One region of the Duganella sp. GW821-FHT01E12 genome, then DNA from elsewhere that is predicted to be linked to it. Evidence: predicted binding sites of a transcription regulator. Region 1 holds the regulator's gene; each other region holds the start of a gene.
What was found. The regulator sigma-54, encoded in region 1, starts transcription at its own class of promoters, with help from an activator protein. The targets are predictions, from matches to a motif close to TGGCANGNAANCTGCTTT.

Region 1 (5,169 bases):
CGCTTCCATCGACACCGCCGTCACCACCAGCATGAAGTCGAACTCGCCCGCCACCTCGTAGCAGGCCATGACGTCGGCCTCCTCGCGCATCAGCGATTCGAACATCTTCAGCAGCGAGGTGTTCTGCTGCTCCAGCTGCACCGTGACGAAGGCGGTCAGCGGACGGCCGGCGCGCACGCGGTCCACCAGCGCCACCTCCTTGACCAGCACGCCGCTGGCGCGCAGCTGGGCGATGCGGCGCTGGCAGGTGGCGGCGGACGCGTGCACCTGCTCGGCGATGCGCCGCAGCGGGATCGCCGCATCCTCCTGCAGCAGGTTCAATATCTGGATATCGAGTCGGTCCAGTTCGACGGTCATCGGCGCTCAGTCCAGGTGGCGCAGCGGGTGGGCGTAGTCGGGCCACACCGGCTCGAAGAAACGCCGCACCATGGCGGCGTCCACCTCGTCCAGCGACGCCGGCTTCCACTGCGGCGCGTTGTCCTTGTCGATGACCAGCGCGCGCACGCCTTCGATCACTTCGCCGTCCTCGAAGTTGTGGCGCACCAGCGTGCGCTCCATGCGCAGACAGCCGGCGACGTCCAGCGCGGCGCCGCGCTCGATGAGCTCGTGGGTCACGCACATCATCAGCGGCGAGCGCGTGGCCATCACCTGCAGCGTTTTTTGCGCGAAGGCGCTGTCGTCCGTCTTGAGCGAGGCGACGATGGCCGGCACCGAGCCGGCGCCGAAGTGGCGGTCGATGGCGGCGCGTTCGGCGGCCAGCTTGCTGTCGCCCGCCGCGTCCTTGAACGGCGCGGCGAAGGCGGCGATGGCGGCCCGCAAGCCGGCGCCCGGCGTCGCGTCAAGCAGGGCCGACAGCGCCGCCATCTCACTGCCCGGCACGAAGTGGTCGGCCAGGCCCGCGTGCAGCGCGTCGGCCGCGCCGATGGTCACGCCGGTCACGCCCAGATAGCAGCCCAGCTTGCCCGGCGCGCGCGACAGGAAGTAGCTGCCGCCCACGTCCGGGAACAGGCCGATGTTCACTTCCGGCATGGCCATCTTGGTCCGCTCGGTGACGATGCGCACGCGGCAATCGGGGCCGCCCTGCGCCACGCCCATGCCGCCGCCCATGACCACGCCGTCCATCAGCGCGATGTAGGGCTTGGGATAAAAATGGATCAGGTGGTTGAGCGCGTACTCCTCGGTGAAGAAATCCTCCACCAGCGCGCTGCCGCCCTGCGGCGTGGCGCGGCCGGCGTCGTAGAAGAAGCGGATGTCGCCGCCGGCGCAGAAGGCCTTCTCGCTGCTGCTGCGGATGACGACGGCCGCGATGCCGCTGTCGTCGCGCCACGCCATCAGCGCCTGCGTGATATCGCGCACCATCGCCAGCGATAAAGAGTTCAAGGCCTTGGGCCGGTCCAGCGTGATGTAGCCGGTTCCGTTGCTGACGCTGGTGTGGACGTATTCGCTCATGAGGTCGCAGGATAGTGGTGAAAACCCTATTCTATGCGGGCGCAAAAAAGGGCGCCAGTGCGCCCTTAGTTTGATGGTGCCGAGGCCGTTGTTATAGGGCGGCGGCAGCGGGTTCGTAGCTATCCGGGAGATGCTTGATCGCATCGTGGCCGTGCTCTTGGACCTTGGCTTTGTACTTCATGACCTGCCGATCCAGCTTGTCGACCAAGGTGTCGATGGCGGCGTACAGGTCCTGGGACAGGCTTTCCACGTAGACGGTCTTGCCCGACATGCGCAGGTTGATTTCAGCCTTCTGGCGTTTCTCTTTCTCTTTAAGGTTATCTACAGTCAGGATGACAGCAATATCAATCACTTGATCAAAGTGGCGGGTGACGCGTTCCAGCTTGCTCTGCACGTATTCACGGATGGCCGAGGTCACTTCGAGATGATGTCCACTGATGGTGAGATTCATACACACTCCTAAAGATGATGTCGCTTCTTACGGTTAGTGCGGGGCCCATTGCTACCGGGCGCGCAGGAACCAAGGAACTACAAAGACTTGCGGAGACTGACTGGCGGGATCTTCAACGCTTCGCGATATTTGGCAACAGTTCGTCGCGCAATCACCATGCCTTGTTCTCCCAGCATGTCCGCAATCTTACTGTCGGATAAAGGATTTTTCGGGTCTTCTGCTCCTGTCAATTGCACAATGAGTGCGCGTATCGCCGTCGAACTTGCTTCCCCCCCCGCTTCGGTGGCGACATGGCTACCAAAGAAATATTTCAACTCAAACATGCCATGCGGGGTCAGCATATATTTTTGAGTTGTTACGCGAGAAATAGTGCTCTCGTGTAGACCCAGTGTATCAGCAATTTCGCGAAGCACAAGGGGGCGCATGGCAACCGCGCCATGGGAGAAAAAGTTCTTTTGTCGTTCTACTATCGCTTGTGCGACGCGCAAAATCGTGTCGAAACGCTGGCGCATATTCTTGATCAGCCACTTCGCTTCCTGCAGCTGCGCGCCCATCGCGCCCTCGCCTTTTCCCTGCTTGAGCAGGTTGGCGTACATGGCGTTCACGCGCAGGCGCGGCATGACGTCGTTGTTGAGGCTGACCTGCCAGCCGTTGCGCGCTTTTTTGACGATCACGTCCGGCACCACGTAGTCCGACACGTCCGACGCGAACGCCGAGCCCGGATGCGGATTACACTGGCGGATGACGGTTTGTGCTTCGCGCAAATCCTCGTCGTCGCACACCAACGCCTTCTTCAATTTGTTGAAGTCGCGCTGGGCGAACCAGGTCAAATGATTTTCCACGATGGCCAGCGCCATGCGCCGCGTCACCATCGGTATGCCCGGCAGGCGCTTGATCTGCAGCGCCAGGCATTCGGACGCGTTGCGCGCGCCCACGCCCATCGGGTCGAAGCTTTGCAGCAGCGACAAGGCGGTGCGCAGCTCGTCGAGGTCCACCTCCAGCTCCTCCGGCAGGCGGGCGTGGATCTCGTCCAGCGATTCCTCCAGGTAGCCGTTCTCGTCCAGCGCGTCGATGATCAGCTCGACCAGCGCGCGGTCGCGCATCTCCAGCACCGTCACGCGCATCTGCTCCATCAGGTGCTCGCGCAGCGTGCAGTGGCTGGCCTCCAGTTGCGGGCGCGAATCCTCGTCGTCGGGCGCCTTGCTGCGGCCGGCGTCGCTCCAGTCGACGTCGGCGTCGCTGCTGGTGCTTTCGGTGTCGGCGGCCGGGCCGTCGTAGTTGTCGGCGTCGGCGGCAGGGGCTTCCTGGGCGTTGGGCGGGCCTTCGGGCGGCGCGTCGCCGACCGGGGCTTGTTGGCTGATGGCGCCGTCCGACAGCAGCCGCAGCGAGCGGTCCAGCGGGTCGTCGAGGCGCTCCAGCAGCGGATTATCGGTCAGCAGCTGTTCCAGTTCCTGATGCAGCTCCAGCGTCGACAGTTGCAGCAGCCGGATCGACTGCTGCAGCTGAGGCGTCAGCGCGAGGTGCTGCGACGTGCGCAGTTGCAAAGACTGTTTCATGGGTTTTACATACGGAAGTGTTCACCCAGATACACGCGACGCACCGATTCGTTGGCGATGATGTCGTCTGGCCGGCCTGAAGCCAATACCGTGCCCTGGTTGATGATATATGCGCGGTCGCAGATGCCCAGCGTCTCGCGCACATTGTGATCGGTAATGAGGACGCCGATGCCGCGTTCCTTGAGGAAGCGCACGATGCGCTGGATCTCAATCACGGCGATCGGGTCGACCCCGGCGAATGGTTCGTCGAGCAGCACGAAGCGCGGGTTGGTCGCCAGTGCGCGCGCGATCTCCACGCGGCGGCGCTCGCCGCCCGAGAGCGACAGCGCCTGGTTCTCGCGCAGCTTTTCGATCTGCAAATCGGCCAGCAGGGTATTGAGCCGTTCATCAATGGCAGCCTTGGATAAAGGCTTGCCGTCCACTTTCTGGATTTCGAGGACGGCGCGGATATTTTCTTCCACCGTCAGCTTGCGGAACACCGACGCTTCCTGCGGCAGGTAGGACAAGCCGAGCGAGGCGCGGCGGTGGATGGGCAGCGAGGAGATGTCGGTGCCGCTGATGTCGATGCTGCCGGCGTCCGACGGCACCAGGCCGACGATCATGTAGAACGAGGTGGTCTTGCCGGCGCCGTTGGGGCCGAGCAGGCCCACCACTTCGCCGCATTCGACCTGCAGCGAGACGTCATGCACGACCTGGCGCTTGCCGTAGGTCTTTTGCAGGCCGCGTACGATCAGGGTGCTACCGCAGGATGGTTCCATGCTCACTTCTCCGTGGCCGGCGGCGTGGACGCGGCCGGCGTGCTTGCAGGCGCGGTGGCCGGCGCGGCCGGGCGGATGGTCGGCTGGATCACCATGGTGCCGCGGCCGGCGCCCGGCTTGCTCTCGCCGGTGACGGTGTTCTTCACGGCGAACTGTTCCTTGCGGCTGTCGTAGGAGATGAACTCGCCGTTGACCTCGTCGCTGAGGCGGCCCGCTTCGAGGCGGCGCACCTTGGCCTTGGAGAACAGTTTGACCAGGTCGGTCTTGTTGCTGTACTCGATACGTTCGGCCTCGCCCTCGACCCACTGGTCGCCGGCGCCGTCGCGCTTCTGGCGGAAGGTGGCGGGCGTGCCGGGCGTGCTGGTCAGCACGACGAAGTCGTAGCCTTCGGGGTCGGTGGTCATCACCGCCTTGGGCGACTTCAGCAGCAGCGTGCCGCGCGTCAGGATCACATTGCCGATCAGCGTCTTGACCTGCTTGACGTCGTCGATCTGCAGATCGTCGTACTGGATCGTGGTCGGCTTGGTGGAGTCGGCCTTTTCCGCGTGGGCGGCGCAGGCCGCCATCAGCAGCACGGCGGCCGAGAACATCAATTTTTTCATCATCATTCCATTCATCATCGTTGGTTCTTCAATGGCCGGGGCGCGGCGGCAGCACCAGCTGCCCGCGTCCGCCCAGCTGCACTTCGCGGGTGGCGTTGTTGGCCTTCATGCCGACGCCGTTGGCGGTGGCGTTGCCGATTTCCAGCGCCACCGGCGCGGTGGTTTCCATCCGTTCCTCGTCCGGGTACACCGTCAAGGTCGAGGTCGTCATGCGCAGCGCCTGCGCCTTCGGCGTGGCCGGGCGCACCACGTCCACATTACCATTGAGCTTGACGCGCGTATTGCCCTGGTCGACATGGGCGGTGTCGGCATGCATATTCATCGGCGGCTGGTCGGCGGACAGGCTGTGCACA
Region 2 (5,169 bases), on a different contig from region 1:
ACCCAGTCGGGCAAGACCTTCCGCCTCAAGGGCAAGGGCATCAAGGGCGTGCGTTCCGGCTTCGCTGGCGACCTGTTCTGCCACGTGGCGGTCGAGACCCCGGTCAAGCTGACCGAGAAGCAAAAGGACATGCTGCGCGATTTCGAAAAGCTCACCACCGAGGGCGGCGCCAAGCACAGCCCGCAAAGCAAGACCTGGCGCGACAAGGTGAAGGATTTTTTTGAGTAAGCGAGTTGAGTAACTGCGACGTCACGCAGTCTTGGTAATATCGGGCCGCCGCGCCACCTTTTCGGGTGGACCGGCGGTCTTCTTATGTACGAGAGGAGCATCATGAGTGATCTGGACACCAGCAATTCCCCGTTGAGCAACCTGCTGGACAACAACCGCCGCTGGGCCGAATCGGAGGTCGAGCGCGATCCCGACTTCTTCAACCGCCTGGCGCAGCAAGCCTCGCCGGAATACCTGTGGATAGGCTGCTCGGACAGCCGGGTGCCGGCGAACGAGCTGCTGGGCTTGGCGCCTGGCGACGTCTTCGTCCACCGCAACATCGCCAACGTGGTGGTGCACTCGGACCTGAACGCGCTGTCGGTGCTGCAGTTCGCCATCGACGTGTTGAAGGTCAAGCACGTGATCATCGTCGGCCACTACGGCTGCAAGGGCGTGCACGCGGCGATGACGGGCACCCGCGTCGGCCTGGCCGACAACTGGCTGCGCCACGTGCAGGACGTGCACCAGAAGCACGAGCGCTACCTGGGCGATGTGCTGACCAGCAAGCTGCGCGCGGAACGCATGTGCGAGCTCAACGTGGTCGAACAGGTGTCCAACGTCTGCCAGACCACCATCGTGCAGGACGCGTGGGACCGCGGCCAGAACGTCACGGTGCACGGCTGGGTCTACGGCCTGAAGGACGGCAAGCTGCACGACCTGGAGATGACCGTCGCAGCCGCCCACGAGCTGGCGCCGCGCGTGGCCAAGCGCCTGGGGGTGTACGAGGCGGAACTGAGCTGATCTTCGTTGCCGCTGGCGGAGAGGCTGCTTTGTGCCGTAGAATGGATTGATTCTTGCTTGCAGTAAGGCCATGAACTCTCTTCCATACTCCGCATGACGACCATGAAACATTTACGTATCGTGGTCGTCAACACCATCATCCACGCCGGCGACGAGGATGACGAAGCGCTGCGCGCGCAGGCCGAGCGGGCCCGCGCGCTGCGCATCGGCCTGCTGGAGGCGGGCTACGACATCGTCGCCTCGCTGCCGCCCGATATGTACCTGCCCGAGCGCATCGCCCAGCTGCAGCCGGACATGATCATCGTCGACGCCGAATCCGATGCGCGCGACGTGCTGGAACACATCGTCATCGCCACCCGCGACGAGCGCCGCCCCATCGTCATGTTCACCGAGAGCGACGACACCGAGAGCATGGAGGCCGCCATGGCGGCCGGCGTGTCGGCCTATATCGTGGCCGGCCTGCAGAGCGACCGCATCAAGCCGGTGCTGCAGGTGGCGCTGGCGCGCTTCAAACGCGAGCAGAAGCTGCTGGACGAACTGTCCGACACCAAGAGCAAGCTGGCCGAGCGCAAGATCATCGAACGCGCCAAGGGCCTGTTGATGGAGCGCCAACGTTTCAGCGAAGAGCAGGCCTACCAAAAGCTGCGCAACATGGCCATGAGCAAGAACCTCAAGCTGTCCGAGGTGGCCCAGCGCATCATCGACGTCGAAGATCTATTGGGCTGACGCCCGTCCAAAATGATGCACCGCGCAATCGCGGTGCGTTTTCTGCGCCATCACACAGCGCCGCCATCCTCCCGATTCCCCGCTCTTTCCTCTGCAAACTTGCTGGCATGGACATTGCATAGCCTGTAAGCAAGCGCAACGATGCGCTTGATGTACCTCGCCAACGGCGGTGAGGTCCACCAGACAACGACGTCTACACACGTGAATCCGTTCACGCTGGGTAGACTTTTTTTTTGCCGTTTTGTTCTGCTGACTACTTGAGGGATTTGCGATGGAATACGAAAAAAAGCCACGAGCAGGGAACGACCTGCCATCCGATGCGAACGTTGTGAACACCAAGCGTCGGCAAATCATTCATGGCGCAGGTCTTGTAGCGGGGGGAAGCATGTTGGGATTGGCAACGGGTGGGGTGTGGGCGGCGGGTTCGGACAAGCCGGAGAAGGAAGAAATCAAGATCGGCTTCATTCCGCTGACCGACTGCGCGTCGGTGGTGATGGCCTCGGTGCTGGGCTTCGACAAGAAGTACGGCGTCAAGTTCGTGCTGAGCAAGGAGGCCTCCTGGGCCGGCGTGCGCGACAAGCTGGCCAACGGCGACCTCGACGCGGCCCATGTGCTGTATGGCCTGCTGTACGGCGTGCAGATGGGCATCGGCGGCCAGAAGAAGGACATGGCGGTGCTCATGGGCCTGAACAACAACGGCCAGGCCATCACGCTGTCGAAGAAGCTGGCCGACAAGGGCGCCATCGACGGCTCGTCGCTGGCCAAGCTGATGCAGACCGACAAGCGCGAATACACCTTCGCCCAGACCTTCCCGACCGGCACCCACGCGATGTGGCTGTACTACTGGCTGGCCGCCAACGGCATCAACCCGATGAAGGACGCCAAGGTCATCACCGTGCCGCCGCCGCAGATGGTGGCCAATATGCGGGTCGGGAACATGGACGGCTTCTGCGTGGGCGAGCCGTGGGGCCACCGCGCCATCATGGACGGCGTGGGCATCACCGCCACCACCACCCAGGACATCTGGAAGGACCACCCGGAGAAGGTGCTCGGCTCGACGCTGGAATTCGCGAAAAAATATCCGAACACCTGCCGCGCGATGATGGCCGCCATCCTGGACGCCGGCAAATGGATCGATGCCTCGCTGGCCAACAAGAACAAGATGGCCGAGGTGATCGCCGACAAATCCTACGTCAACACCAGCAAGGATGCGATCGACCAGCGCATCATGGGCCGCTACCAGAATGGCCTGGGCAAGACCTGGGACGACCAGAACTACATGAAGTTCTACAACGACGGCGCGGTTAACTTCCCGTATCTGTCGGACGGCATGTGGTTCATGACGCAGCACCGCCGCTGGGGCCTGCTGAAGGACGATCCGGACTACCTGGCCGTGGCCACCTCGGTCAACCAGATCGATTTGTACAAGGACGCCGCGGCGATGACCAAGACACCGGTGCCGAAAAGCCCGCTGCGCACGTCGAAGATGATGGATGGTTCCGTGTGGGACGGCAAGAACCCGAAAGCGTTCGCCGCCTCGTTCAAGATCAAAGCCTGATGAGGGAATGCCATGAACGCCATGCTCCAACCTGAAAGCGCCGCACCAGTACCGGCAGCCGCACCGGCGCCGGCCGCGGTACGCCGTCCCCGCCGTCCGCTGGCGGCCAACACTGCGGCGCGCACGCGGCAGAAAGTGTCCGCCACCGCGATGAAGATCGTCGCGCCGTTGCTGGGCGCCGCGCTGCTGGTGCTGGTCTGGCAGATCATCACCATCAAGAACAGCAGCTTCCCCACGCCGCTGGTGACCCTGCAGGAAGCGGTCAAGCTGTTCTCCGATCCGTTCTACAGCAAAAGCCCGAACGACCAGGGCATAGGCTGGAACGTGCTCGCGTCGCTGCAGCGCGTGGCGGTGGGCTTCGGGCTGGCGGCGCTGGTCGGCATCCCGCTGGGCTTTTTGATCGGCCGCGTGCAGTTCGTCGGCAGCATGTTCGGGCCGATCATCAGTTTGCTCAAGCCGGTGTCGCCGCTGGCCTGGCTGCCTATCGGCCTGCTGGTGTTCAAGTCCGCCAACCCGGCCGCCATCTGGTCGATCTTCATCTGCTCGATCTGGCCGATGATCATCAACACCGCCGTCGGCGTGCAGCGCGTGCCGCAGGATTACATGAACGTGGCGCGGGTGCTCAACCTGACGGAGTGGAAGGTGCTGACCAAGATCCTGCTGCCGTCCGCGCTGCCCTACATCCTGACCGGCGTGCGGCTGTCGATCGGCACCGCGTGGCTGGTGATCGTCGCGGCCGAGATGCTGACCGGCGGCGTGGGCATCGGCTTCTGGGTGTGGGACGAGTGGAACAACCTCAATGTCCCGCACATCATCATCGCCATCGTCGCCATCGGCGTGGTCGGGCTGCTGCTGGAGCAGGCGCTGATGGCGCTGGCCCGCGCCTTCACCTACGAACAAGTATCCAACTAAAGGAGCGCGATCATGGACGAGCCAAAATTCATCGATATCGAAGGCGTGGAGATGGTGTTCCACACCCGGAAGGGCGTATTCCACGCGCTGCGCGAGATCGACCTGACGGTGCGCAAGGGAGAGTTCATCACGCTGATCGGCCACTCGGGCTGCGGCAAGTCGACCTTGCTGAACCTGATCGCCGGCCTGCTCAAGCCCACCGACGGCGTGCTGTTGTGCGCCAACCGCGAGATCGCCGGGCCGTCGCCGGAGCGCTCGGTGGTGTTCCAGAACCATTCGTTGCTGCCCTGGCTGACCTGCTACGAGAACATACACCTCGGCGTGGAGCGCGTGTTCGGCAAGACCGAAACGCGCAGCCAGCTGCGCGAGCGCACCTTGCAGGCCCTGGCGCTGGTCGGGTTGACGGCGGCGGAGTCCAAGCGTCCGCACGAGATCTCGGGAGGCATGAAGCAGCGCGTCGGCATCGCCCGCGCGCTGGCGATGGAGCCGAAAGTGCTGCTGATGGACGAACCCTTCGGCGCGCTCGACGCGTTGACGCGCGCGCACCTGCAGGACGAGCTGCTGAAGATCGTCGCCGCCACCAAGTCGACCGTGGTGATGGTCACGCACGATGTGGACGAGGCGGTGCTGCTGTCCGACCGCATCGTCATGATGACCAACGGCCCGGCCGCCACCATCGGCGAGATCGTCGACGTGCGGCTGGACCGTCCGCGCGACCGCGTGGCGCTGGCGCAGGATGCGCGCTACGGCGAGTACCGCACGGCGGTGCTGGAGTTCCTGTACCGCAAACAGGCGCATCCCGCGAAGGAAGCCGCTTGATGGATATGATCACGCCCCCGCTGGCGCCGGAGAGCGCCGCCAACAAAGCGCTGACCGGTGAAGTGTTCGGCGCGTTGATCAATCTGTCGGGCCGCCGGCGCTTCACGTCGCAGCGCATCGTGCTGTATGCGCTGCTGGCGTCGCAG
Region 3 (5,169 bases), on a different contig from region 1:
CCGCAGCCCAGCAGCGCCAGCACTACACATCGTTTGAAACTAGTTGTCATTCGTAATCCGTGGGTGGAACTATCCATCCCGAATATACAACATCCAAAGAAAAACGCGGGGAAAGCGCCGCTCGCCCCGCGTTTTTTGCTTCATCACAGGCGCCGGCGTGGCCGGCGCGCTGCAATTACAGCGAGTAGTACATGTCGAACTCGGCAGGGTGAGTCGTCATGCGCATGCGCTGGACGTCCTGCATTTTCAGTTCGATGTAGGCGTCGATCATGGAGTCGCTGAACACGCCGCCACGGGTCAGGAACTCGCGGTCTTTGTTCAGTGCGTCCAGTGCCTCTTCCAGCGACGAGCACACGGTCGGGATCAGCGCGTCTTCTTCCGGCGGCAGGTGGTACAGATCTTTCGATGCTGCCTCGCCCGGGTGGATCTTGTTGGCGATACCGTCCAGGCCGGCCATCAGCAGCGCGGCGAAGCACAGGTAGACGTTGGCCAGTGGGTCCGGGAAGCGGGTTTCGATGCGGCGGCCCTTAGGATTGGCCACGTGCGGAATACGGATCGAGGCCGAGCGGTTGCGGGCCGAGTAGGCCAGCTTGACCGGTGCCTCGAAGCCTGGAACCAGACGCTTGTACGAGTTGGTGCCTGGGTTGGTGATCGCGTTCAGCGCCTTGGCGTGCTTGATGATGCCGCCGATGTAGAACAGCGCGGTGTCGGACAGGCCGGCATAGCCGTCGCCGGCGAACAGGTTGACGCCGTCTTTCCAGATCGACTGGTGCACGTGCATGCCGGAACCGTTGTCGCCAACGATAGGCTTAGGCATGAAGGTGGCGGTCTTGCCGTAGCTGTGGGCCACGTTCCAGACCACGTATTTCAGGTTCTGGGTCCAGTCGGCGCGCTCGACCAGGGTCGAGAACTTGGTGCCGATTTCGTTCTGGCCGGCGCCGGCCACTTCGTGGTGGTGCACTTCGACCGGGATGCCCAGCGATTCGAGGATCAGGCACATTTCCGAACGCATGTCCTGGAAGCTGTCCACTGGTGGCACTGGGAAGTAGCCGCCCTTGACGGTAGGACGGTGGCCGCTGTTGCCGCCTTCGATTTCCTTGTCGGTCGACCACGAGGCTTCGTCGGAATCGATCTTGACGAAGCAGCCGGACATGTCGATCTTCCAGCGCACGCTGTCGAAGATGAAGAACTCTGGCTCAGGGCCGAAGTAGGCGGTGTCGCCCATGCCGGACGATTTCAGGTAGGCTTCAGCGCGCTTGGCGATGGAGCGTGGATCGCGGTCGTAACCCTTGCCGTCCGACGGTTCGATCACGTCGCACTGCATGAACAGGGTGGTCTCTTCCATGAACGGGTCGATGTTCGCGGTGTTTGGATCTGGCAGCAGAATCATGTCCGAAGCTTCGATGCCTTTCCAGCCGGCGATCGAGGAACCGTCGAAGGCGTGGCCCGATTCGAACTTGTCGATGTCGAAGTGCGACACAGGCACGGTGACGTGCTGTTCTTTACCACGGGTGTCGGCGAAACGGAAATCAACGAATTTGACTTCGTTTTCCTGGACCATTTTCAGAACTTCTGCGGCTGTCATTGCCATGCGTATCTCCTAAAGGAATGTGGGGCTCGTGCGCTCTTGGTAAGCAGTATTCATGCCAGCCTAAAGTTCCGGGGCTTGTGTCGATAGCGTCTTTGAACTCGCCGGCAAATGAATCTAAAATTCACGGGCAAGCCCAGGTGACGCTATTTGAGGCAGCTCAATACCGCACCAACTCAGTGCATATTCGAGATTTTGCACCGTATCTGTGCATTTCGGGGAATTTCCTCAAAATTGCACGGCTTTGGTGCGTCCGCGTGTGGTGCACACGCAGGAAGCCTATAATAAACTCAAACTTATTTCTGGAACATGACATGAGCAAAATAGACGAGATTCTTGCGCTGGCGCGCAGCCGCAGCAAAGACTGGCCCTATGCCGGCGCCGTGACGCCGCAGGAAGCGTATGAACTGGTCAGCGCGGACAACGCGGTCAAGCTGGTCGACGTGCGCACCCATGCGGAGCGCGACTGGGTCGGCCGGGTGGCGATACCGGAGGCCCAACATGGTGCGGTCCAGTGGAACCTGTATCCGGGCGGGATCGCCAACCACGAGTTCATCGAGCAGTTGAATTCGGTGGCGCGCAAGGACCAGGTGATCCTGTTCCTGTGCCGCTCCGGCGTGCGCTCGCGCAGCGCGGCCAAGCTGGCCACCGAGCACGGCTACCAGCACTGCTACGACATCCTCGAGGGCTTCGAGGGCGAGAAGGACGAGCGCGGCCACCGCAAGAACATCAACGGCTGGTGCAAGGCCGACCTGCCCTGGATCGGCGCCTAGACCGCCACAGCCTCATCCGGAGCGGGCGCCGACTCGCCCATCAGGAACTGGATGCGCTTGCGCACGAACTGTATGTGGCTGCGCAAGCCGTACAAGCCGTCCGCGAACGATAGCGGGATCGACACCTGGTTGACCAAGTCTTCGATCTCGTTCAGGCGCAGCAGCTGGCGCTCGTAGACCTGCATGCGGATATCCTCCGGCGCCTCCTCCACCGCCTGCTCCACCGCGCGCAGCTGGCCGTACCAGCGGTACACGCGCGAACGGATGCGCCACACGTACAGCGGCGGCACCACCTTGGACAGCGGCAGCAACAACGCGCCCAGCGCCACCACCACCACCCACATGCGGTCGAGGAAATTGGCCAGCCAGAACGTCATGTAGCGTTGCAGCAGCGGCGGGCCGCTCTTGTAGTACTTGGCCGCCTCGGCGTCGACCGGAATCTCGGTGTACTTGGCCGACGGGAACTGGCCCTGCTGCGAGAACCAGCCCGCGCCGCTGTGGATGCTGGCGGCCGCCTGCACGAACAAATCCACCAGCGCCGGATGCAGGTCGTCGCGCGCCACCAGCGTGGCGGTCGGGGCGATCAGATTGTAGTCCTCGGCCGGGATGTCGCGGCCCAGGTCGACGATCCCCTGCGGCAGCACCACATGGCTCAGGAAGGGCAGCTTGCGCGCGTAGGCTTCCGCCTGGTTGAAGTTGAACAGCTTGATGCCCGGCGTCTGCAGCAGCATCTGGATCAGCGGCGCCTCCGGCGCGGAAGTGAACACCAGGCCGTCGATGCGGCCCTCCAGCAGCTCCACCGTGGCCGGCGTGTTGGCCAGCGAGAAGCGCTCCACCTCACCCTTCTCGACGCCGTTCAGTTCCAGCACCTGGCGGAACAGGCGCGGCGCGCCGGCGCCCTTGGGACCGTAGTTGATCTTCATGCCCCGCAGCTGGGTCAGCTGGGTGATGGGCGGCTTGCCCTTGGTCTCGCGCAGGAACAGCCACAGCGGCTCGACAAACAGGCTGCCCAGCGAGGTCAGGCCCTCGCGCTCGGCGGCCTCCTCGTTGGTGGAGCCGCTCTGCACGAAGGCGATATCGACTTCGCCGGCCTTCAGGCGCCTGAGGTTTTCGCCCGAGCCGGCCGACGGCACCAGCGTCACCTTGACGCCGTGCTTGGCCAGCGCGGCCGCGTACTTCTTGCCGAATTCGGAGTAGGCGCTGTTTTCCTGGCCAGTGGCCAGGCGAACCGTGCGCGGCGGCGCCGGATCGACCAGCCAGTAGGCCAGTGCGCAGATGGCGGCAATCAGGGCGATGGAAGGCGCGGCGGCGACGAACAAGTCCCGCACGGAGAATTGCGTGAACTTGAGGATTTTGGACATGTGGTGACGTATCGGTTTCATGGGCTGATACATTGCCAACAAATGCGCGACTATGCAAGGGAAACGCGAAGCCGCCGGCTGAGCGGCGCTTTACCCCTTTAAGGCCGAGGGTCGGACCCCATGCGGGGTCCGACCCTGGTGTGCCGCCGTGCGGGGTGGAATCAACCGCCGCAGGCTTGCAGCGGCGGCGTCGTGGAGGCGGTGGCGTTGCCGCCGGTTTTGACGATCACCGGCGGCGTCGCCCCCGGCTTGGCGACCGGATGCGGTTCGATCAGCGGCATCAGGTTGGGCGCCAGCACCACCAGCAGCTGCACCGGCAGCGCGCTGGTGAAGTCGTAGTTCTTCGATCCCGGCCCGTGCACATACGCCGTCATCGAGCCGAAGAAGCGCTCGCCGATGTTGAACACGAACGTCGCCGAGCGGTTCACATAGCGCGATTCGATCAGCCGTCCGCCGGCGCCGTACACGTCGAAGCGCTGGTCGCCGGTGCCGGTCTTGCCGCCGACCGGTATCACCTTGCCGTCCGAACCGACGAAGGCCATGCGCGCCCGCTTGGCCGTGCCGTCCGACACCACGCCGCGAATCGCGTCGGCCACCACGCGCGCCACCTCCGGCGACAGCACCTGTTCGTTGGCGGTCGGTTTGCCCTTGGTGACCAGGGTCTCGTACGGCGTGCCTTCGGCGAAGTGCAGCGCGCTGATACGCTGGCTGCTCTTGCGCACGCCGCCGTTGACGATAATCCCCATCAGCTCGGCCAGCGCGGCCGGACGGTCGGCCGACGCGCCCAAGGTGGTCGCATACGACGGCACCAGCGATTCAAACGGATAGCCCATCTTCTTCCACTGCTTGTGGATTTCCATGAAGCCTTCCACCTCGATCAGCCCGGCGATGCGCTTGTCCTGCGCGTGCTTGTGGTGGGTCTTGAACAGCCACTGGTAGACTTCCTGCCGCTCCTTCTCGCTGGCGGCCGTCATCTGCGACAGCGTCGCGCCCGGATGCAAGCGCATGTAGGCCGCCATCCACAGCTCCAGCGGGTGCACGCTGGCCAGGTAGCCGCGGTCGGCCAGCGACCACTTGTCGATCGCGTACTGCTCGTACAGCTTGGCCACGCGGTCTTCCGGCACTTCGTTCTGCGACGGCAGGTTGTCCTTCAGGAAGGCGGCGAACTGCTGCTGGCTGGCCAGCGGATACACGGTGCGGTGGATCACCGCCAGCCGCACCGGCGTGCTGCGGATGTTGGCCAGCAGGATCTTGTCGAGCTCGGACTCCGGCTTACCCTTGTACTTGGCGTAGAAGCGCGCCAGGAATTCCTTGCCCTCCTTGTCGGCGAAGCGCGCCAGGTATTGCGCGCGGCGCGGATCGTCCGAGTCGGCCAGCAGCGAGGCCGACGAACCCGGCGTCTGGAACATGTAGTACTTGGCCACGTCGCGCATCAGACGCACGAACA

Region 2: the regulator sigma-54 is predicted to act here: its motif matches at 1,838-1,855, upstream of AC07WS_RS24715 (CmpA/NrtA family ABC transporter substrate-binding protein).
Region 3: the regulator sigma-54 is predicted to act here: its motif matches at 1,632-1,649, upstream of glnA (type I glutamate--ammonia ligase).

Annotation. Positions count from the first base shown of each region.
Region 1 is NZ_JBWKWR010000001.1:998,998-1,004,166, reverse strand. It holds gene AC07WS_RS04330 (Lrp/AsnC family transcriptional regulator) at 1-357, opposite strand, end outside; gene AC07WS_RS04325 (enoyl-CoA hydratase/isomerase family protein) at 364-1,449, opposite strand; gene hpf (ribosome hibernation-promoting factor, HPF/YfiA family) at 1,541-1,900, opposite strand; gene AC07WS_RS04315 (RNA polymerase factor sigma-54) at 1,978-3,456, opposite strand; gene lptB (LPS export ABC transporter ATP-binding protein) at 3,462-4,214, opposite strand; gene lptA (lipopolysaccharide transport periplasmic protein LptA) at 4,217-4,816, opposite strand; gene lptC (LPS export ABC transporter periplasmic protein LptC) at 4,845-5,169, opposite strand, start outside.
Region 2 is NZ_JBWKWR010000011.1:56,142-61,310, forward strand. It holds gene dnaJ (molecular chaperone DnaJ) at 1-228, shown strand, start outside; gene can (carbonate dehydratase) at 331-1,008, shown strand; gene AC07WS_RS24710 (ANTAR domain-containing response regulator) at 1,111-1,734, shown strand; gene AC07WS_RS24715 (CmpA/NrtA family ABC transporter substrate-binding protein) at 2,120-3,292, shown strand; gene ntrB (nitrate ABC transporter permease) at 3,305-4,204, shown strand; gene AC07WS_RS24725 (ABC transporter ATP-binding protein) at 4,217-5,023, shown strand; gene AC07WS_RS24730 (methyl-accepting chemotaxis protein) at 5,023-5,169, shown strand, end outside.
Region 3 is NZ_JBWKWR010000005.1:110,858-116,026, forward strand. It holds gene AC07WS_RS16225 (DUF4124 domain-containing protein) at 1-50, opposite strand, end outside; gene glnA (type I glutamate--ammonia ligase) at 176-1,591, opposite strand; gene AC07WS_RS16235 (rhodanese-like domain-containing protein) at 1,903-2,361, shown strand; gene AC07WS_RS16240 (TAXI family TRAP transporter solute-binding subunit) at 2,358-3,722, opposite strand; gene AC07WS_RS16245 (transglycosylase domain-containing protein) at 3,884-5,169, opposite strand, start outside.